3 regions of the Nocardiopsis mwathae genome follow, and region 1 is predicted to be linked to each of the others. Evidence: riboswitches for the same ligand, from Rfam matches in the RefSeq annotation. Region 1 holds a riboswitch; each other region holds the start of a gene.
The links. Region 1 has a riboswitch for thiamine pyrophosphate ahead of HNR23_RS02310 (ECF transporter S component). Riboswitches for the same ligand answer to the same signal wherever they lie in the genome.
Positions count from the first base shown of each region.

Region 2: another riboswitch for thiamine pyrophosphate. It lies ahead of thiO (glycine oxidase ThiO); the one in region 1 lies ahead of HNR23_RS02310 (ECF transporter S component).
Region 3: another riboswitch for thiamine pyrophosphate. It lies ahead of thiD (bifunctional hydroxymethylpyrimidine kinase/phosphomethylpyrimidine kinase); the one in region 1 lies ahead of HNR23_RS02310 (ECF transporter S component).

Region 1 is NZ_JACHDS010000001.1:604,780-611,922, forward strand. It holds gene glgP (alpha-glucan family phosphorylase) at 1-513, shown strand, start outside; TPP riboswitch at 684-792, shown strand; gene HNR23_RS02310 (ECF transporter S component) at 890-1,528, shown strand; gene HNR23_RS02315 (ABC transporter ATP-binding protein) at 1,525-3,084, shown strand; gene HNR23_RS02320 (energy-coupling factor transporter transmembrane component T family protein) at 3,081-3,896, shown strand; gene HNR23_RS02325 (GNAT family N-acetyltransferase) at 3,999-4,763, shown strand; gene HNR23_RS02330 (enoyl-CoA hydratase-related protein) at 5,070-5,858, shown strand; gene HNR23_RS02335 (protein kinase domain-containing protein) at 6,307-7,143, shown strand, end outside.
Region 2 is NZ_JACHDS010000001.1:2,965,377-2,972,519, reverse strand. It holds gene pknB (Stk1 family PASTA domain-containing Ser/Thr kinase) at 1-1,326, opposite strand, end outside; gene HNR23_RS12855 (thiazole synthase) at 1,510-2,346, opposite strand; gene thiS (sulfur carrier protein ThiS) at 2,350-2,550, opposite strand; gene thiO (glycine oxidase ThiO) at 2,611-3,762, opposite strand; TPP riboswitch at 3,755-3,866, opposite strand; gene HNR23_RS12840 (helix-turn-helix domain-containing protein) at 3,999-4,358, shown strand; gene thiE (thiamine phosphate synthase) at 4,532-5,182, shown strand; gene HNR23_RS12830 (NAD(P)H-binding protein) at 5,934-6,818, opposite strand; gene HNR23_RS12825 (polyprenyl synthetase family protein) at 7,137-7,143, opposite strand, start outside.
Region 3 is NZ_JACHDS010000001.1:983,835-990,977, reverse strand. It holds gene HNR23_RS03880 (GDSL-type esterase/lipase family protein) at 1-62, shown strand, start outside; gene rocD (ornithine--oxo-acid transaminase) at 161-1,438, opposite strand; gene HNR23_RS03870 (DUF368 domain-containing protein) at 1,929-2,906, shown strand; TPP riboswitch at 2,949-3,058, shown strand; gene thiD (bifunctional hydroxymethylpyrimidine kinase/phosphomethylpyrimidine kinase) at 3,047-3,889, shown strand; gene HNR23_RS03860 (alanine/glycine:cation symporter family protein) at 4,016-5,431, opposite strand; gene HNR23_RS03855 (DUF6457 domain-containing protein) at 5,655-5,906, opposite strand; gene HNR23_RS27390 (glycosyltransferase family 4 protein) at 6,132-7,143, shown strand, end outside.

The sequences.
Region 1 (7,143 bases):
TCCTCACGCCGGCTGGTGGGAACCCCCACGGACGAGGCGGCCGCCGACGGCACCGACACGTCGGCCCCCGCCATGACCGGCGCCCGTGAGCTCGCCGACTGGAAGCGGCGGGTGCGCAAGGCCTGGCCGGGGGTGCGCATCGAGCACGTCGAGGTGGTCGGCATGGAGGACCCGCCCCAGGTCGGCGGCGCGATGCAGGTGCACGCCACGCTCGTGCTGCCCGGTCTGGCCCCGCAGGACATCCAGGTGGAGGTCGCGGTGGGCCGGGTCGCCGACGACGAGCGGCTGCTCGAACCGGTCGTCGCCACCCTGGCGCCGGTCGGCGATCCCGAGGAGGTCGAGGGACCGCTGGTGCGCTACGCGGGATCCGTGCCCCTGGTGCGGTCGGGAACCTGCGGCTACACGGTCCGGGTCCTGCCCGCCCACGCCATGCTCGCCGATCCCGCCGAGATGGGGCTGGTCGTGGCCCCCCGGCCGCCGGAGGCCATGGACGACGGCATGGTGCTGAGGTAGCGCGGCCCTATCCCTTCCGATGATCTCGGAGATACTGGGGGAAAGATCGCCGGGGAGACCCCGATATCCCCGAGATCATCGGAAGGGACGGGCTGCTGGCCGGCGGCAGGGTCGGTGATGTCCGGTGTGTTGCGGGATCACCCATAATGGAGTGAACTGCCGGAACGGCAGGGAACCGACAGGGGAGCGCTTCGGCGCTGAGAGTGCGGGATCGGCCCCGCAGACCCTTACACACCTGATCCGGGTCATGCCGGCGAAGGAAGTCGTAGGATCCGTCGGCCGCGGATCCGGCCCGCGCGCCCACGCGCGCCCCGGCCGCGGCCCTCTTGGCACTTCGCGCCCTCTCGTGCACCGACACGAAGGGACACCGATCGACGTGGGAACCTCCGCCGCGCCAGGAGAAACCTCGGGCGCCCAGCCGACCGAACCCACCCGACCCACCGCATCGGGCCGCCGGTTCCGCTGGCGCACCGTCGACATCGTCGTCGCCGCCGTTCTCGGCGTCGCCATCGGGGTCATCTTCTGGTTCTGGGGGATGCTGTGGGAGGCCACCTCGCCCCTGTTCCTCTTCTTCCCGCCCGCCCAGGCGGTGATCTACGGGATGTGGCTGCTGCCGGGGGTGCTCGGGATGCTCATCATCCGCAAGCCCGGCGCCGGCGTGCTCACCTCGACGGCGGCGGCGACCGTCTCGATGCTGCTCGGCACCCACTGGGGGCTGCTGGTCGTGCTCGCGGGCGTGCTGCAGGGGCTGCTGCCCGAGGTGGTCTTCGCGCTCGGCCGCTACCGCTTCTGGGGGATGGGGATCTCCATCCTCGCCGGGGCCGCCGCCGGGCTGGCGCCCACCGCGATGGACCTGACCCTGTACTACGCGGACTGGCCGGCCGCGTTCATGGCCGCCTACGGGGTGATCGTCGTGCTCAGCGCCGCGATCATCGCCGGGATCGGCGGCCGACTGCTGACGACCGCCCTGGCCCGCGCGGGCGCGCTCACGCCCTTCCCGTCGGCGCGCGGATGAGCGGGGGCGCGGCCCGGGGCGGGGCCGGCGTGCGGTTGTCCGGATGGGGCTGGCGGCACGGCGCCCGCGACGCGTGGGCGCTGCGCGGCGTCGACCTGGTGATCGAGCCGGGGGAGCGGGTCCTGCTTCTCGGAGCCTCCGGCGCGGGCAAGAGCACCCTGCTGCACGCGCTTGCCGGCCTCACCGGCCCCGACGCCGCCATCACCGGTGAGCAGGAGGGGGCGCTGCTGGTCGACGGCGAGCCGGCCGACCGCCGCCGCGGCGACATCGGCCTGGTCAGCCAGGACCCGGAGACGCAGCTGGTGATGGCGCGCAGCGGCGACGACGTCGCGTTCGGCCTGGAGAACCGGGCCCTGCCCCGCGCCGACATCTGGCCGCGCGTGCACGCCGCGCTCGACGGGGTGGGCTTCCCGTACGGCATCGCGCGGTCGACGGCCGCGCTGTCGGGCGGCGAGAAGCAGCGGCTGGTGATCGCCGGAGCGCTGGCGATGGACCCCCGTCTGCTGCTCCTCGACGAGCCGACCGCCAACCTCGACCCGGTCGGTGCGCGCCTGGTCCGTGACGTGGTGGCCGACCTGGTGGCCACGAGCGAGGCGACGCTGGTCCTGGTCGAACACCGGGTGGCCGACGTCATCGGGCTGGTGGACCGCGTGGTCGTGCTGGAGCCGGGCGGCGGCGTCATCGCGGACGGCGCCCCGGATGCCGTCTTCGCCGCGCACGGCGCCGACCTCGCCGAGCGGGGCGTCTGGGTCCCCGGCCACGCCCCCCGGCCTTCGGGCAGCGCGGCCGCAGGGCCACCGCGGTGCCCTCCCACGTCCCCCCTCATCGAAGCGGTCGGCGTCGTCGCCCGCGAGCCCGACCCCATCGGCCCGCGCACCGGGGCACCGGCCACGGTCCTCGACGGGGTGGACACGGCGGTCCGGGCCGGGGCGGCCACCGCCCTCACGGGCGTCAACGGCTCCGGCAAGTCCACGCTGCTGATGCTGCTGGCCGGGCTCACCGCCCCGCACGGCGGGACGGTGGAGCCGCGCGGCGCCCTGGCCGACGTCGACCGGCGCCCGCTGGTCCGGTGGCCGGCCCGGCGCCTGGCCCGACACCTGGGCACGGTCTTCCAGCATGCCGAGGACCAGTTCGTCACCGGGAGCGTCCGCGATGAGCTCGCCTTCGCGCCGACACGCACCGGTCTGGGGGAGCGTGAGACGGCGGCGTGGGTGGAGGAGCTGCTGGAGCGGCTGCGCCTCACCGGCCTGGCCGATGTGCACCCCGCCACACTGTCCGGCGGTGAGAAGCGCCGCCTCTCGGTCGCGACGGCCCTGAGCTCCGGCCCCGCGCACGCGCCCGACGTGCTGCTGCTGGACGAGCCGACGTTCGGCCAGGACACACGCACCTGGTCCGAACTGGTGAGTCTCCTCGCTGACCTCCGCAGCGAGGGGAGGGCGATCGTCATGGCGACCCACGACACCCTGCTGCTCGACCGCTTCACCGACGTCGAGCTCCGCGTCGGCGACCGCCGCGTCACCCCGGCCTCGACGATCGAGGGGGAGGCCACCCGATGACCACCCACCGGCCGCCCCGCGCACAGTCGGAGCGTCACCCGTCCGGCACACCCGGCGCCCATCCCATCCCCGAAACCGAGGCTCACCCCGCCATCACGGCCTGGCTCCGGCGCGCCAACCCCGCCGCCAAGGTGGTGGCGGCGCTGCTGGTGACGGCCGCGCTGATCCCGACGGTCGACCCGGTGACCCCGGGCGTCGTGTTGGCCGCGGTCGCGCTGGTCCTGCCCTTCGCGGGGATCGACCGCCGCACGGCCCTCACCCTCGGCGGCCCGCTCCTGCTGGCGGCGCTGTCGGTCGGTGTGGTCAACCTGATCTTCGGGGAGAGCGGCCCGCTGACCGCGTTCGGGCTGGCCGTGCGTCTGCTGGCCATCGCGCTGCCGGGCGTGCTGGTGGCGGCCACCAGCGACCCCACCGAGCTGACGGACGCGCTGGTGCAGCGGCTGAAGCTGCCGGAGCGCCCGGTGATGGGGGTACTGGCCGCGCTGCGGCTGATCCCGCTCCTGGCCGCCGAGTGGCGCACCCTCACCCTGGCCCGCCGAGCCCGCGGCCTGGAAGCGGGTCGCAACCCGTTCACCGCCGCCGCGATCTTCGCGGGCAAGGCCTTCGCCCTGCTGGTCCGCTCGATCCGTACCGGAACCCTGCTGGCCACCGCCATGGACGCCCGAGCCTTCGGCACAGGCCCCCGCACCCACGCCCGCGAAAGCCCCTGGCACCGCTCCGACACCTGCCTCCTCATCGGTACCGTGGCCGTCCTACTGGCGGCCCACACCCTCTCCCTCGCGCTGGGCACCTGGAAGCCCCTCTTCATGTGAGAGGCCGGCCCACGCCCCCGAAGCCGAACGGCCGTCTCAAGGAGAGACGAAGGGGGAAGGGCTCTTCAACGCCGCTGACCACCCTGCTGCCATTCTGTTCCGATGGACAGTGCGGATGACATGGTGATCGAGCAGCAGGCGCTGCGGGCGTGGCCGGCGACGGTGGTGAAGGAGGCGCAAGGGTGGGTTCTGCGCTCGACACCCGGTGTGGCGCGCAGCAGATCGAACAGGGCGCTTCCGCCCCGGTGCGGTGCGCTCGATGGGCTGTCTGCGGTCCAGAAGTTCTACGGGCGGCGGAACCTGCCGGTGTTGATCCAGGTTTCCCCGGCGCACCGACATCTCGCCCTGGACGATCACTTGGCCGCGCGCGGGTTCGAGCGCCTGTCCCCGACGCTGGTCATGCGGGCGCCGCTGACCGAGGAGACCGGGCGGCGTCGTGGCAGGGGTGTCGGCGGTGCGGAACGGCAGGTCCGCCTCGGAGCGCGGGACGAGGCGTGGACCCGGACCCTGCAGTCGGTCGACGGGCGGAGAGATGCCGCCGGGGAGCTGGTCATGGATCGTATCCCCGCGCATACGGTTTTCGCGCGGGTCCTGGACGAGGACGACGAGGATGAGGTGGCGGGGGTCGGGGCCGGGGTCGTCGACCGCGAATGGCTCGGCGTCTTCTGCATGGGAACCCGCCCGGAGTACCGGCGCGGTGGCGTGGCGACCGCGATCCTGCGGTCCTTGCTCACGTGGGGGCGGGGTCATGGAGCCCGGTCGGCGTGGTTGCAGGTCGAAGAGGAGAACACCGCCGCTCGGAAGCTCTATGAAGCGTATGGCTTCGTGGAGTCGCATCGCTACCACTACCGGCGGTCGACGGGGTGATGCCGAGGGCAGGCCGGTGGCCGAAAAATGCAGAGGACATCCCGACATGTGTCCTGTTGGCGTCCGGATTCATGAACCCCGTGACCGACCAAGAGATCCGTGCGTCCTTTACCCGCTGTCCCCGCCGGTGCGAAGAGGCGGATGAGCCGAGTCGTGCGGGCCGCCCCGGCGAGGAGGCACCTCGCCGGGGCGGTCGTGCCGTGCGACGGCCCCCGGACCCTGGGTGGGGGCCGCGCGGGGTGTCCGTGGTAGGTAGAGGTGAGCCAGCCCTCAGTGCTGGAGACGAACCCGTGAAAGGTGCCGACCGTGGGAGAGTTCGTTCGTGTCGAGGCCGACCCGGCCAACCCCGCCGTTGCCGTGATCCGGTTGGACCGGCCCAAGTTGAACGCGCTGAACGCGCAGGTACAGCGGGAGATCGGGGCCGCCGCCGCGCAGGTCGGGGCCGATGACGCGGTGCGCGCGGTCGTGGTCTACGGCGGGGAGAGGGTCTTCGCCGCCGGGGCCGACATCAAGGAGATGGCGGACATGACCTACGCCGACATGTCCGCGCACTCGCGCACCCTGCAGGACTCCTTCACCGCGGTCGCGCGCATCCCCAAGCCGGTCATCGCCGCCATCACCGGCTACGCCCTGGGCGGCGGCTGCGAGCTCGCGCTGTGCGCCGACTTCCGCGTGGCGGCCGAGGACGCCAAGCTCGGCCAGCCCGAGATCCGGCTCGGTGTCATCCCCGGCGCCGGGGGCACGCAGCGGCTGCCCCGCCTGATCGGCCCGGCCCGGGCCAAGGACCTCATCTTCACCGGCCGCATGGTCGCGGCCGACGAGGCGCACCGGATCGGCCTGGTCGACGAGGTGGTCCCGGCCGCCGAGGTGTACTCGGCGGCGGTCGCGATGGCGGCGCGCTATGCCGACGGTCCGGCGGTCGCGCTGCGCGCGGCCAAGCAGGCGATCGACAGCGGTCTGGAGGCCGACCTCGACACCGGCCTGGAGATCGAGCGGCTGCAGTTCTCCGCACTGTTCGCCACCGAGGACCAGAAGACCGGCATGCGCAGCTTCGTGGAGGAGGGCCCGGGCAAGGCGCGGTTCTCCGGGCGGTAGCCCGTCCCGGGCCCCGATCCGCCGGGGGTTTTCCCCTCATAGGCGGGGCCGCGCCGCCACCGTCGCGGTCGGCCCCCGCCCGCCGTCCCAGTGCCCGATCCGTGTCCCGAGTGCGGTGGAGAACCATCATTCGAGGGTGGTTTCCCGGAACCGGGGACCGACTTTTTCCGTCATACTCGTGGGGTCACCCGAGAGTGCCATGCGCCGCATGGTGTCAGGGGTCGTTCTCTACCCCTGTCGTTCGGGAGATCCGGATGGTGTCGACACCATACGCCCGTGCCACGGCGGCACTCGCCCCGGCGGGCACCGGACGAGTGGGTTCGGCTTCGATGTTCACGAGAAGGTGACGGCTGCCCTCAGGGGCCGCGGGGCCGTCGCGAGTCCCGGATGTCTCCCGCCAGCTAGGCTGGACGTGGTGATATGCGGGCATTGAGGGGATGAAATCGCTATGGCAATGACGGCAGGTTTCCCCGAGGGCGAGGAGCTGCCGGAGCGTATCGGCCCGTACCTCATCCGCCGCCGTATCGGGCAGGGCGGAATGGGCGTTGTGTACCAGGCCGAAGACCCGCGCACGGATCGGCTGGTCGCGATCAAGGTGCTCCGCCCGGAGGTGGCGGGCGACCACATCGCGCGCGCCCGGCTGGACCGCGAGGTCAACACGATGCGCCTCGTGCACAGCCGCAACGTCGCCGAGGTCATCGACGCCGACACCACGGCCCGCCTGCCGTGGGTCGTCACCGAGTACGTCCCCGGCCCCACGCTCGACGCCACGGTCAGCAACCACGGTCCCCTGCGCGGCCGCGCGCTCACCCGCTTCGTGGCCGGGCTCGCCCAGGCGATCGACGACATCCACGCCGCCGACGTCATCCACCGCGACCTCAAGCCCGGCAACGTCATCATCTCCAACGGCGAGCCGATCGTCATCGACTTCGGCATCGCGCACGCGGTCGACGGCGCCAAGCTCACCCAGACCGGCACCTTCGTCGGCACGCCCAGCTACCTTTCGCCCGAGGTCATCGAGGGCACCGATCTCGGCCCCGCGACCGACGTGCACGCCTGGGGCGCCACCGTCGCCTTCGCCGCCACCGGAGAGCCGCCCTACGGCGCGGGCTCCTTCGAGGTCATCTTCTTCCGCATCCTCAACGGCGAGATCACCATCGACGGCGTGCCCGACCAGCTGCGCCCGATGATCATGCGGGCGGTCTCCCGCGACATGGCGTCGCGCCCGACCGCCGCGCAGCTGGTCGCCGAGTCCCGCCGACTCAACCTCGACCTGCCCTGGACC
Region 2 (7,143 bases), 2.4 Mb from region 1:
GACGGTCTGCGGCCCCTTGGACAGCGACACGGTCACGGTGTCCTCGGGCAGGACGTTGTCGCCCACATCCGGGGTGGTCGCGGCGACCGTGCCCTCGGCGGCCTCGTCGCTGTAGACGGGGTCGTCGGCGACCTCGATCTTCAGGCCGAGGGACCGCAGCTCCGCCGTGGCCGCGTTCTGGTCCATGCCGACGACGTCCGGGACGCTCTCGTAGCGCCCGATCAGCATCCACCAGCCGAAACAGAGCATCACCACCGCGAGGACGCCGGCGGTGGCCATCAGGAGGTACTTGCGGCGGCCCGGCCCGGGGCCCCCGTCGCGGGGGTCGCCGTAACCGTCGCCGCCGTGGCCGCCCACGTTCACCTGGACGGTGGCGTTGTCGCCGCCGGGCACCGGAGCGGTGCCGCTCCGCAAGGCGGGTCCGCCCGCCGCCGGCGAGGCGGTGTCGATCACCGCGGTCTGCGCGAACGCGGGAGCGCCGCCGTCGAGGACCTGCGCCACGGCGGAGAGGTACTGCCCGGCGTCGCCCGGGCGGTAGCGCGGGTCGCGCTCGGTGGCCTTGGTGACCAGGGCGTCGATCTCCGGAGGCAGGCCGGGGACGACGGTCGAGGGGCGCGGTACGTCGGAGTTGACGTGCTGGTAGGCGACGGCGATGGGGGTCTCGCCGGTGTGCGGCTGGGCGCCGGTGAGCAGCTCGTAGAGCATGATCCCGGCCGCGTACACGTCGGTCCGGGTATCGGAGGTCCCGCGCTCGATCTGCTCGGGGGCGATGTAGGCGGCGGTGCCCATGAGGGTGCCGGTCTTGGTCATGCCCTGGTGCGCGGACTCGACCGCCCGCGCCAATCCGAAGTCGGCGACCTTGGCCTGGCCGTCGACGGTGAGCAGGACGTTCTCCGGCTTGATGTCGCGGTGCACGAGCCCGGCCCGGTGCGCGGCGCCCAGCGCGCCCAGCACCTGGGCCATCACCTGCAGGGCCTCGCGCGGGTGCAGCCGACCGCGCTCTTCGAGTAGGTCGCGCAGGGTGCGGCCGGGCACGTACTCCATGGCCAGGAACACGCAGCCCTGGTCGGTGCCCTGGTCGAAGACCTGGACGACGTTGGGGTGGGAGAGTTTGGCGACGGAGTGCGCCTCGTTGATGAAGCGGCGCACGAACTGGGGGTCCTGGGCGAGGGAGGGGTGCATGACCTTGAGAGCCACGCGCCGGTCCAGGCGCTGGTCATGTGCGATGTAGACGGTGGCCATGCCACCGCCCGCGATACGCGACTCGACGAAGTAGCGACGGTCGAGTGTCGCGCCTACAAGCGGGTCCGCAGTCGTCATGTCCACGAAGGTGAGTTTACGGGTGATCCGGGCGGGGCAGGCGACGCTTGTGAAGAGCGTCGTGACATCGTAATAGCCCATGGGGGCGGGAATCGGGGCCAATGCGACACCACGATCCGGCCCGCCCGGGGGCGGCCACGGGGCGGACCGGAACGGGAGATGCGGACGTAGGCGCCGGTGAGGCCCCGGTCAGTCCACGGCGGGCGAGGAGGCCTGGGCGTAGCGGCGCACCGGTATCCGCCCGGCCAGCCGGGCGCCGCGCCCGGCGGTGATCGCGTCGCGCATCGCCGCCGCCATCCGCACCGGGTCCTGGGCCCGGGTGACGGCGGTGGCGAGCATGACGGCGTCGCACCCCAGTTCCATGGCGAGCGCCGCCTCGCTGGCGGTGCCGATACCGGCGTCGATCACCACCGGAACCTCGGCCTGCTCCACGATGAGCTCGATGTTGTGCGGGTTGCGGATGCCCAGCCCCGACCCGATCGGCGCGCCCAGCGGCATCACGGCGGCGCACCCCAGCCCTTCGAGCCGCCGCGCGAGCACCGGATCGTCGTTGGTGTAGGGGAGGACCACGAACCCCTCGTCGACCAGCCGCTCGGCCGCGTCCAGCAGCTCCACCGGGTCGGGTAGCAGGGTGCGCTCGTCGGCCACGACCTCCAGCTTGATCCAGTCCGTCTCCAGCGCCTCGCGGGCCAGCCGGGCCGTGCGCACCGCGTCCATGGCGGTGAAACAGCCTGCGGTGTTGGGCAGCGGCCGGATGCCGTTGCGCCGCAGCACGTCCCACACCGAGCCCTCGGCGCCGGGGGAGACCCTGCGCATCGCGACCGTCGTCATCTCCGTCCCGGAGGCGATGAGCGCCTCCTCCAGGACCTTCAGCGACGGCGCCCCGCCGGTGCCGGTGATGAGGCGGGAGGCGAACTCCTCACCGGCGATGACCAGGGGGTCGCCGGCCGGGGAGCGCACGCCGCCGGGGGTGCCCGGGCCGGTGGTGCCGGTGGGGCTTGTGGCGCCGGTGGTTTCCGCGGTCATCGCTCAGCCTCCCTGCACAGCCGTGAGTACGTCCACGCGGTCGTTCTCGCTCACGACGGTCGTCGCCCAGGTCGCCTTGGGAACGACCTCGTCGTTGACCGCCACGGCGATTCCCTCGCGCGCCTCGGTCAGGGTGCGGACGGCGTCGGCGACCGTACTGCGCGGAGCCAGGTCGCGGGGCTCGCCGTTGATGATCACCTTCACGGTTGAACTCCCTATCGCAAAGATTTCGACGTCTGCGGGCGGATGCCCGGGACCACGCGCTCAGGACAGCCGCGTCGCGGCGAAGCGGCGGGCGTAGTCCGGCAGCTCACCGGTGGCCAGGGCCTCCGCCATGGCGTCGCCGGTGGCGGGGGCGAGCAGTACACCGTGCCGGTGGTGCCCGGCGGCCAGGTGCAGCCCGGGCAGGCGGGTCGGGCCGAGCAGCGGCTCGTTGTCGGGGGAGGCCGGGCGCAGCCCGACGCAGGTCTCGGCGATCTCCAGCTCGCTGATGCCCGGCACCAGCTCGTGGCCGTCGCGCAGCAGCTCCCACACCCCGCCCGCGGTGAGCCGGGTGTCGTCGCCCATCTCCTCCTGTGTGGCACCCAGCACGATCTCCCCGCCCGCGCGCGGCACCAGGTAAACGGGCGACCCCTTGACCAGGCCCCGCACGGTGCGGGTGACGATGGGCGGCTCGCCCCGGGGCATCCGCAGCCGCAGCAGCTGGCCCTTGACCGGGCGCACGGGCGGGACCACGCCCTCGGGCAGGCCGCCGATTCCGGGTGTGCGTGTCCCGGCGGCCAGCACCACCTGGTCGGCGGCGAGCTCGCCGCCCGAGCGCAGCCGGACGCCGCGGGCGCGGTCGGCGGACACCACAACGTCGGTGACCCGGTCGTCGACCATGCGGACGCCGCGCCGCTCGGAGGCCGTGCGCAGCGCCGCCAGCAGCGCGCGGGGGTCGACGGAGCGGTCGTCGGGCGCGTGGATACCGCCGCGCACCGCGGGCGCGAGCATCGGTTCCAGCCGGCGGCACTCGCGAGCGGTCAGCCGCTCGGCCTTCAGCCCCAGCCGGGTCTGCAGTTCGCCGAGTTCGGTCAGCTTGGACAGGTCGTCGGTGTCGAACGCGATCTGCAGGGTGCCCGCCGACCGGTAGCCCGTCGGCACCCCGCTCTCGTCCTCCAGCTCGGCGACGAAGCCCGGGTAGCGGTCGCGGGACAGGGCGCCGAACCGCATCAGCGGCTCCTCGCCGAACATGGCCTCGGTGGCCGGGGTCAGCATGCCCGCGGCGACACCGGAGGCGGCGCACGGGCAGTGCCGCCCCACCACGGTCGTCAGCAGGCCGCGCCGGGCCGCGCGCCACGCGGTGACCAGTCCGATCAGGCCGTCACCCACGACGAGGACGTCGGAGGCGGGCAGGGGGTCGTCGGGCACGGTCATGCCATCCACTCCCTTCGCCGGTATGACCCGGATCAGGTTCATGCGGTCGGAGGCTCACAGCCTCCCTCTCAGCCGGGTCCCACCCGGCTCCCGCGGGGATCTTCACGTCTTTCCCGCCCATCTTAGGGCGTCGTGCGCGGACCGGCCGAGGGGTGGGCGTCCGCTGCGGGTACGCCAGGAGCGATCAGCGCCGACGGCCGGGTTTGCGTGCGGCGAAACTGTGGGAGATTGGCTGCGTGACACAGAACGACCACGACATCGAAGCCCTCGTCGGCGAATGGATGACCCTGAAGGAAGCCGCGCAGGCGCTGGGCGTCAGCCCGAACCGCGTCAAGCAGTTCATCGGCGACCACAAGCTGCTGGGCATCCGCAAGGGCGGGGAGGTCTCGATCCCCGCCGCGTTCATCGCAGGCGGTGACATCGTCAAGGGCCTGCCCGGGACACTCACCCTGCTCGCCGACGCCGGTTTCACCGACGACGAGGCGCTGCACTGGATGTTCACCCCGGATGACACGCTCCCCGGGGCGCCCATCGAGGCCCTGGCCGCCAACCGCGGCACCGAGGTGCGCCGCCGCGCCCAGGCGATGGCCCTCTAGCCGGGCGGCCCCCGGGGCGGTGATCCCCGGCCCGACCTTCCGGTGCGACAACCGCAGTCCCGCGCGATCGACCCCGGGCGCGGCCGGAACGCCCGGCCGCGCCCATCGGCACGGCCGCGCGGTTCCCCCGCCCCGCCGCCCGGCCGCCCCGTGGGGCGCACTACCCTGACCGGGTGAGTGAGAGCCTGCGCGAACGACTGTCCACGGCCCGCCTGTACCTGTGCACCGACGCCCGCACCGAGCAGGGCGACCTCGCCGCGTTCCTCGACGCGGCGCTGTCCGGAGGCGTCGACATCGTCCAGCTGCGCGACAAGGAGCTGGCGGTCCGCGACGAACTGGCCGCACTGGAGGTGATGCGCGAGGCCTGCGAGCGCCACGGCGCGCTGCTGGCCGTCAACGACCGCGCCGACATCGCCCACGCCGCCCGCGCCGACGTCCTGCACCTGGGCCAAAGCGACCTGCCGGTGCCCCATGCCCGCGCGATCCTCGGCGACGGCCCGCTGATCGGCCGATCCAACAACGACGCCCGGACGGCCGCCGCCTCTGCCGCCGAGGAGGGCGTCGACTACTTCTGCGTCGGCCCCACCTGGGCGACCCCCACCAAGCCCGGCCGCCCGGCCGCCGGACTGCCCCTGGTCACCGAAGCCGCCGCTCTGCGCACCGAGCGCCCCTGGTTCGCCATCGGCGGCATCGACCTCGACAACCTCGACCAGGTCCTCGCGGCGGGCGCCACCCGCGTCGTCGTCGTCCGCGCCATCACAGGGGCCCCCGACCCGCACGCCGCGGCAGCGGAGCTCAAGCGGAGGCTGGCCGTAACGGCGTGAGCTGGCGGTACGTCCGGGATCACCCGCTGAGGACCTCGACGTCGTACTTCTGGATTTCGGTATGACGGCTACGAGTGGGAGTGCTTCTGCCTGAGCTCGGGCGATCAGTGCGCGATCGCACGGGTCCGAGTGATATCGAGGCGACGCGCCGACACGCATGGCGTGGTCGATACTCATCGGAAGTTCGATGAATCCGCGGTACCGCAGGGCGGCGTCGAGATCTTCGGGGACCACGAGCTTCCCCAGCGCCGACTTGATGGAGATTTCCCATGCTGTCACGGCGCTGACGTACACCTCCTCGGTGCTGAGAACCCGTTCGCATGCCACAGCTGGGAGCTTTGGGCTGTCCTCCGGCCACCAGGCAGGATGTGCGTGTCGAGCAGAAGCCTGACGGCCGCTCCCCGCGAAAAGCGGCGAGGGTTTCCTCGTCCGGTTCATCGAAGTCTCCGGCGATGGTGATCTTGCCTGCCCGGAGTCCGGGTGCGGGGCGCCGTACCGATCGTGTCAAGGGGACGACTTCGGCGACCGGAGCTCCGTGACTGCGAAGGAACGAATTCTCGATCTCCCTCCATGGCGCGCAGCGGATCTGAGAGACGCACATCGTCATCGGTGTCCGTGTCGTATTCGCGTGCGGGTTCCATCGTGCCTTCCTGGAAGGCTCGGCTTCTTCCCGACGTCGTCGTAGGGTGGTCGAAAGGCGACCGGTTCCGTCGAAGCGGCAACGCGATCGAGCGCCGTCCAGGGGCTGCACTCAGGTGTAGACGTGGCTGAGCGCGCTCGGGTGGGTGCGGAGGAAGCGTTCGAGGGTCTGGGCGGGGTGGCCGGTCAGGCGGACCACGGCCGGGGAGACGACGTCCATCTCGCCGCTGGCGATCGCGGCATACGAGCTGGCCCACCCCTCGATCTGCCACTCCGGGGCGCCGGTGGGGCGGCGCGAGGCCAGGGCCTCCTCCCAGGTCTCGGGGACGTAGCGGATGGTCTTGCCGGTCAGCGCCGACAGCCGCTCCACGGTCTCGCCCATCGTCATCGCCTCGGGGCCGGTGACGTCGTAGGTCGCGCCGTCGTGCTCCGCCCCCTCGGTGAGGACGGCGACGGCCGCGTCGGCGACGTCGTCGCGGGAGACCCAGGCGACCCGGCCCTGCCCGGCCGGCCCGCGGATCACCCCTGCGTCATCGGCCCAGTACGGCAGCAGGTCCAGGTAGAAGCCGGGCCGCAGGAAGGTGTGCGCCACGCCCGTGGAGCGGATATGCGCCTCGGTGTAGAAGTGGTCGCGGGCGTAGCTGAACGTCGCGGCCGGAGCCGCCGACAGGAACGACAGGTAGACGATGCGCTTCACCCCCGCCGCGACGGCGGCGTCCACCGCGCTGATGTGCCGGTCCACCCGGTCGGCGGACTCCGTGGCCGAGACCAGGAACAGCGTGTCGGCCCCCTTGGCCGCGCGCTCGAAGGCGGTCGTGTCCTCGTAGGACGCCATCGCGGCGCTGGCACCGGGGAACTCCGGTGCCCGGTTGAGGTCGCGGACGATGAGCCGCTGGGCGATGCCGCGCCGGGCCAGTCGCGCGGCGACGCGGCCGCCGATTCCCCCGGTCGCACCGGTGATGCCGATGGTGTGCGTTATTGCCTGATCGTCACCCATGGCTCCCTATTCTCACCTGATGCCCCTTCCGGCGCGGGTAACGGCGCGCCGGACTCGACCGTGCGAGGGGCGGCGTCCGCGGATGAGGTGCCGTCCTCACCTCACCCGCGGACACCGCCCGCCGGGCCCTCCCGGGCCGCGGTCCGGGTCCGTCTCCGACTCAAACAGGCCGAGCGTCCCGCGTCGATCCGCCAGGGGGAGGAACCGGTCTCCTCCTCTGGTGGGGAGGCACGCCCCGCACGGTGCGTACGTGTAGCCGTCCGGTGACGGCCCGCGCACGGGCGCGGCGCCCCCGGCGGGCGGGGCGGGGCCCGTGGGTCAGTGC
Region 3 (7,143 bases), 380 kb from region 1:
TCGTGACGCGGGAGACCGTCGAGAACGTCACCCCCGACGTGCTGGCCGCCGAGGTCGAGTAGGGCATACACAGCGGTGGCCGCCCCGCCCCGGAAACGGGGGCGGCGCGGCCACCGGGCGGTCTCGGTGGTCCCGGCGCGGCGGGACGGCGGACCAGGGCCTACCCCTTCTCCGCACGCAGTTCGGCCAGGACCTCGCTGAACCGGTCGAGCGCCCAGTTCAGGTCCTCCTCGGTGACGACCAGTGCCGGGGAGAGCCGCACCGTCGAGCCGTGGGTGTCCTTGACCAGAACGCCCTTGGCGGCGAGCCGCTCGCACAGCTCGCGGCCGCTGGCCAGCGAGTCGTCGACGTCGATCCCGGCCCACAGCCCGATGCTGCGCGCCGCGACCGCGCCGTTGCCGACGAACTCCTTGATCCGCGCCCGCAGCAGCTCGCCGAGGCGCTGGGCGTTGTCCAGGTAGGGGCCCTCGCGCAGCATCCGCACCACGGTGCGGCCCATCGCGGCGGCCATGGGGTTGCCGCCGAAGGTGCTGCCGTGCTGGCCCGGCTTGATCACGCCGAGGACGTCCTCGTCGGCGACCATGGCCGAGACGGGAAGGATGCCGCCGCCCAGGGCCTTGCCGAACAGGTAGGCATCGGGGACCACCCCGGTGTGCTCGCAGGCCGTGACCGTGCCGGTGCGGCCGAGGCCCGACTGCACCTCGTCGGCGATGAACAGCACCCGGTTCTCGTCGCAGATCTCCCGGATGCGGGGCAGGTAGTCCGGGGGCGGCACGATGACGCCGGCCTCGCCCTGCACGGGCTCGACGAGGACGGCGGCCGTGGTCCCGTCGACGGCCGCCGCGATCGCGTCGGCGTCGCCGTAGGGGACCACGCGGAAGCCGGGGGTGTAGGGGCCGAATCCGCCGTAGGCGTCGGGGTCCTCGGAGAAGGAGATGACGGTCGTGGTGCGGCCGTGGAAGTTGCCGCCCGCGACGATGATGGTGGCCTGGCCGTCGGGCACGCCCTTGACGTCGTAGGCCCACCGGCGGGCGACCTTGACGGCGGTCTCCACCGCCTCGGCCCCGGTGTTCATGGGCAGTACCTTCTCCTTGCCGACCAGGTCGGCGAGCGCGGTGACCCAGGGGCCGAACTGGTCGTGGTAGAAGGCGCGGCTGGTGAGCGTCACCCGGTCGAGCTGGTGGTGTGCGGCCGCCAGCAGGTCGGGGTTGCTGTGTCCGAAGTTGGTCGCCGAATAGCCGGCGAGGCAGTCGAGGTAGCGGCGCCCCTCGACGTCGGTGACCCAGGCTCCCTCGCCTTCGGAGATGACGACGGGCAGGGGGTTGTAGTTGTGTGCCGAGTGGGTCTCGGCCAGTCCGATGTGGTCGCTGCTCGAAATGACGGGCCCGGTGTGGTTCCCACCGGAGGTGTCGCGGCCCAGACTGCGGGTGTCGCTCATCCAGGATTTCCCTTCGATCGCCGTTGATCGGAACAGCAGTGATCGTTATTCGATTTTCAGATACCCGTTCGGTTAACGCACAAAGCCCCGGTTGACGCGGCCTCCAGCAGGAGAACAGATGGTGCCCCCGTTGCACAAGGGGCGGATTTTCCGGTTGCCCACCACTCCCATCCGGGAAACCGCGCAGCGTGGATACATCCCGTCATCACTCACCACCCCCGCTTCCGCGGCTCCACGCCGCAGGGTCCGTCGGTCGGGACCGCCCCGTCGCCCCCGGGGTCCCGACGCGTCGACGCGTCTGTACCCATACGATGCCGGTGCACACGGCCCGCTGTCCCCGGCACCGGTCCGAAACCCATGGGCGCAGGAGGCGGGCGCACGGCGCCCGAACCCCCGCCGCATCCGCCCTAGACTGGGGGCGCGCCGCCCGCGAGGCGGCCGCCCGACCCTTTTATCTTTCCTCCCGGCCTCTTCAGACGAAACGCGAGACATGGCGAAGTCAGTCGGCACTCACCTCTTCAACGCGTTCCGCGGCTCCCTCATCGGGACCGCGGAGGTGGTCCCCGGCGTCAGCGGCGGAACCGTCGCCCTGATCGTCGGCATCTACGAAACGCTCATCACCTCGGCGGGCCACGTGGTGAGCGGGGTCCGGCTTGCCGTCAGCGACCTGCCGCGCGGTCGCGGCCTGGGGCGCGCCGCCGAGGAGTTCCGCAAGGCCGACTGGGCGGCCATCATCGCGGTGCTGGTCGGCATGGTGATCGCCGCGCTGCTCGCGGCCAAGTTCCTCGCCCCCCTGGTCGAGCGCGAGCAGCAGCGCGCCTATGCGCTCTTCTTCGGCCTCGTGCTGGCCTCCCTGTGGGTGCCCTACAGCGGGTCCGGACGCACCTGGAAGGCCGGGCACTACCTGCTGGCGCTCGTGGTGGCCGCGGGGGCGTTCCTGCTCACCGGCCTGCCCCCGGCCCACGTCGAACCCGACTTCCTGATCGTCGCGGGCGCCGCCGCCGTCGCCATCTGCGCGCTGGTGCTCCCCGGCGTCTCGGGCTCGTTCATCCTGCTGACCTTCGGCCTGTACACGGTCACCATGGACGCGCTCAACACCCGCGACCTCGGATACATCTCGACGTTCGCGCTGGGCGCGTTCTTCGGCCTGGCGTTCTTCGTCAAGCTGCTGCAGTGGCTGTTGGAGAACTACCACCACATCACCCTGGTCGTGTTGACCGGCCTGATGGCCGGTTCGCTGCGCGCGCTGTGGCCGTGGCAGGACGGCGACCGCACGCTTCAGGCGCCGCAGGGCGACGTTCCGGTCACCGTCGCGCTCGCCGTCGTCGGCTTCGCCGTCGTCGTCACGGTGCTGCTGGTCGAACGCCGTGCCCGCGCCCGCCGGGAGGCCGACGGCCCCGGCGGCGGCCCGGCGCCCCAGGGCCGCCACCGCGCCCCCGACCAGGTCGACTCCGCGGGCCGCGGCTGAGACCCGTCCATCCCACGGTTCCCCACAACTCCACACCACGTCCATGACGGCGCGGGGTGCCGGGACCGGCCCATCCACCGGTCACGGCTGAGAGCACACCCGTCGAACCTGATCTAGCTCGTACTAGCGAAGGAACGCCCGTGAGCGGCTACAACATCCTGTCCATCGCCGGCAGCGACCCCAGCGGCGGCGCCGGAATCCAGGCCGACCTGAAGACCTTCTCGGCCCTCGGCGGCTACGGCATGACGGTCGTGACCGCCCTGACCGCCCAGTCGACGAGGGGCGTCACCGGCGTGCATCCGGTCCCCGCCGCGTTCGTCGCGGACCAGCTCGACACCCTCCTCACCGACGCCCGGGTGGACGCGGTCAAGATCGGGATGCTGGCCGACACCGGCGTCATCGCCGCCGTCGCCGCCGCCATCGACCGCTACGCCCTGGGCAACGTGGTGCTCGACCCGGTCATGGTCGCCAAGAGCGGCGACCGGCTGCTGGCCGCCGACGCGGTGGCCGCGGTCCGCACCGAGCTGATGCCGCGCGCCGACCTGGTCACACCGAACCTGCCGGAGGCCGCCGAGCTGCTGGCCGAGGACGAGGCGGCCGACCTGGAGGCGATGGCCGCCCAGGCCGACCGGCTGCTGCGGCTCGGCGCCCGGCACGTCCTGCTGAAGGGGGGCCACCTGGGCGGCTCCGCGAGCGAGCGGTGCACCGACCTGCTGGCGGCGCCCGGGCGGGAGCCGCGGACCTTCACCGCCGAGCGCGTCCCCACCTCCAACACCCACGGCACGGGGTGCACCCTCTCCTCCGCCATCGCCGCTCTCCTGCCCCAGCGCGACGGGGTCGCCGCGGCGGTCCGCGACGCCAAGGCCTACCTCACCGCGGCCCTGCGCCACGCCGACGTTCTCGACGCCGGAACGGGAAAGGGCCCGGTCCACCACTTCCACGCTTGGTGGGGCCCCGCATCCGACCGTCCGCTCCCCCGTTGATCTCGGGAGAACGGTCGGGACCACCGCGGAGATTCGAATCGTTCTCCCGAGAGGCGTACTCCCGATGTCCGGGAAAAGGCCCCGCCGCGCGGGGTGCGGGGCGGGGCCGGAAGGGTCGGCGGGCGGCTACTGGCGCACGTCCGGAATCTTGATGTCCGGATTCTTCCAGTCGGGGTTGCCGAAATACTTCTGCGTCTCCTGGACGATGACCGGGGAGAGCAGTAGCAGGCCGATGAGGTTGGGCAGTGCCATCAGGCCGTTGGCGATGTCGCTGGCCAGCCAGATGATGTCCAGGGACGCCACGGCGCCGACGTAGATCATCGCGACGAACACCACGCGGTAGAACGGCACACCCTTGTGGCCGACGAGGAAGTCGATGCAGCGCTCGCCGTAGTAGGACCACCCCAGGATGGTGGTGAAGGCGAACACCGCGACGGCGATGGCCACGATGTAGCCGCCCAGCGGGCCCAGCCCCGGGGAGATGGCCGCGAGACCGTCCTGGAGGGCGGCCGAGGTCATCGCGGCGCCGTCGCCGCGGCCGTCCTCCTGCCAGACACCGGTGACGATGATGGCCAGGCAGGTCATGGTGACGACGATGAGGGTGTCGATGAAGGTCTGGGTCATCGACACCATCGCCTGGCGCACCGGCTGGTCGGTCTTGGCCGCGGCCGCCGCGATGGCGCCGGTGCCCAGGCCCGACTCGTTGGAGAAGATGCCGCGCGCCACGCCCGCCTGGATCACCACGAAGATGGAGGCGGCGCCACCGCCCGCTGCGGCCTGGCCGGTGAAGGCGTCGGTCATGACCAGGGCCAGGGCGGCGGGGATGTCGCCGGCGTGCGCGATGAGCACCAGCAGCGTGACGCCGATGTAGAGCAGGATCATGATCGGCACGACGCCGGCGGCGACCCGGCCGATGCTCTTGATGCCGCCGATGATGACGGTGCCCGCGATGATCACCATCGCGATGCCGGCCACCCAGGTCGGGACGCCCCACACCGCGTTGAGCTGCTGGGAGACGGTGTTGGCCTGGGTACCGTTGCCGATACCGAAGGCCGCGATGGCGCCGAACACGGCGAACAGGACGCCCAGCGTCAGCCCCAGCCCGCCGGGCAGGCCGTGGCGGAGGTAGAACATGGGGCCGCCGCTCTGCTTGCCCACGCTGTCCTCGCGCCGGTACTTGACGCCGAGCAGCGCCTCGCTGTACTTGGTGGCCATGCCGACGAGGCCGGTCATCCACATCCAGAACAGCGCGCCCGGACCGCCCATGCCGATCGCCAGTGCGGCACCGGCGATGTTGCCGACGCCGACGGTGGCGGCGAGCGCGGTGCTCAGGGCCTGGTAGTGGGAGATGTCGCCCTGGACGCCCTCGGCCTCCTTGCGGCGGATCAGCGCCAGCCAGAGGGCGTGGAAGAGCTTGTGGAACTGCAGCAGCCGTAGCCGGACCGTCAGGAACAACCCGGTGAGCAGCAGCAGCGGAATGAGGACGTACTCACTCCAGATGATGCCGGAGAGGGTGTCCAGCATGTCCGCGAGTTGATCCATGGACGAACTCCCTATGTGTTCGAGCGAGGGGGTGAGGCTGCGCCGCCCTCCGGCCGGGTAGGGACGCGGTCAGGCGACGACACGACGCATCGTCGCGATCAACGTGATGCAGCGCACCGCCACATTTACACGGTTTTTTGGCCTGATTCGTCACGTATGCGTCACGTTTCTTCCACAGAGTGATCGCTTAGGCGTTCCGTTACAGGCGTATGACCAGCGGAGATCACGGAGTGTCGGGCGCTTCGGGCGCCTGGGCGAGCGCCAGTCGGCTCAGCGCGGCGGCGGCCTCCTCCGGATCGGCGCCGCGACCGACGGCGATACCCAGCAGGTAGGTGGTCAGGGGCGCCGCCGGGCGGGCGACCGAGTGCGCCGCGTCGCGGGCGAGGTCCAGGATGCGGTCGACGTCGCCCTTGCCGATCTCCTCTCCCAGCTCCAGCTCCGCGCTGACGAGCTCGGCCCATTCGACGAGGGTCATGTGGCGCTCCTGATCCGTGGGTGTGTTTCGGGCGACAGCTCGCGATCCTACGGCCATCGGTACCGAAACACCTCCTCGGACGCGATATAGGCCGGAGGCCTGGGCCGCGGCCGCTTCGCATAGCCGGAGGAAGATCGTCAATCGGGCGCCCACCGCAGGTCCGGAGGGGTTCACGTGCGGCGCCTAACGTGCCGGGCAGGAGACCCCCGCCCCTGGGAGACAACCGTGACCGCGAGCCCCACGACCGCGACCTCCATCCCTCCGCCCGCCTCCGCCGCACCCGCCCCTCCCCTCCGCGTCGCCATCGTCACCGAGTCCTTCCTCCCGCAGGTCAACGGCGTCACCAACTCGGTCTGCAGGGTCGCCGAGCACCTCGCCGCCCGCGGCCACGAGGCGCTCATCCTCGCCCCGGGCGCCGGCCCCGCCCACTACGCCGGCTTTCCGGTCGTGCGCGTGCCGGGCGTGCCCCTCCCCTTCTACCGCGGCTTCACCGGCGGCCTGCCGGCGCGGCGGTGCCTCACCACCGCCCTGCGCTCGTTCGGCCCCGACGTGGTCCACCTGGCCTCCCCGGCCCTGCTGGGGCTGACCGCGGTGGACGTGGCGCGCCGCTGGGCACTGCCCACCGTCGCCGTCTACCAGACCGACCTGCCGGGTTTCGTGGCCCGCTACGGGGTGCCCGCCGGTGACGTGCTCTGGCCGCTGCTGCACCGCATCCACGCCGCGGTCGACCGCACCCTGGCCCCCTCGTCGGCGACCCTGCGCGAGCTGGCCGACCACGACGTCCCCCGGCTGAGCCTGTGGCAGCGCGGAGTGGACACCGAACGCTTCCACCCCCGCCACCGCGACCCGGCGCTGCGCCGGCGGCTGGCCCCCGGCGGCGAGGTCATCGTCGGCTATGTCGGCCGCCTCGCCCGCGACAAGCGCGTCGACCTGCTCGCGCACGTGCTGCGGCTGCGCGGGGTGCGGCTGGTGGTCGTCGGGGACGGCCCGGACCGGGAGCGGCTGCGCCGGCGGCTGCGCGGCGCGGTCTTCCTCGGCCAGCGCACCGGCGCGGAACTGTCCCGGGTCCATGCCTCCCTCGACGTCTTCGTGCACACCGGCGCCGATGAGACGTTCTGCCAGGCGGTGCAGGAGGCGCTGGCCTCGGGTGTTCCGGTGGTGGCTCCGGCCTCGGGCGGCCCGCTGGACCTGGTGCTGCCCGAACTCAACGGCCTGCTGTTCGCCCCCGATTCCGTGC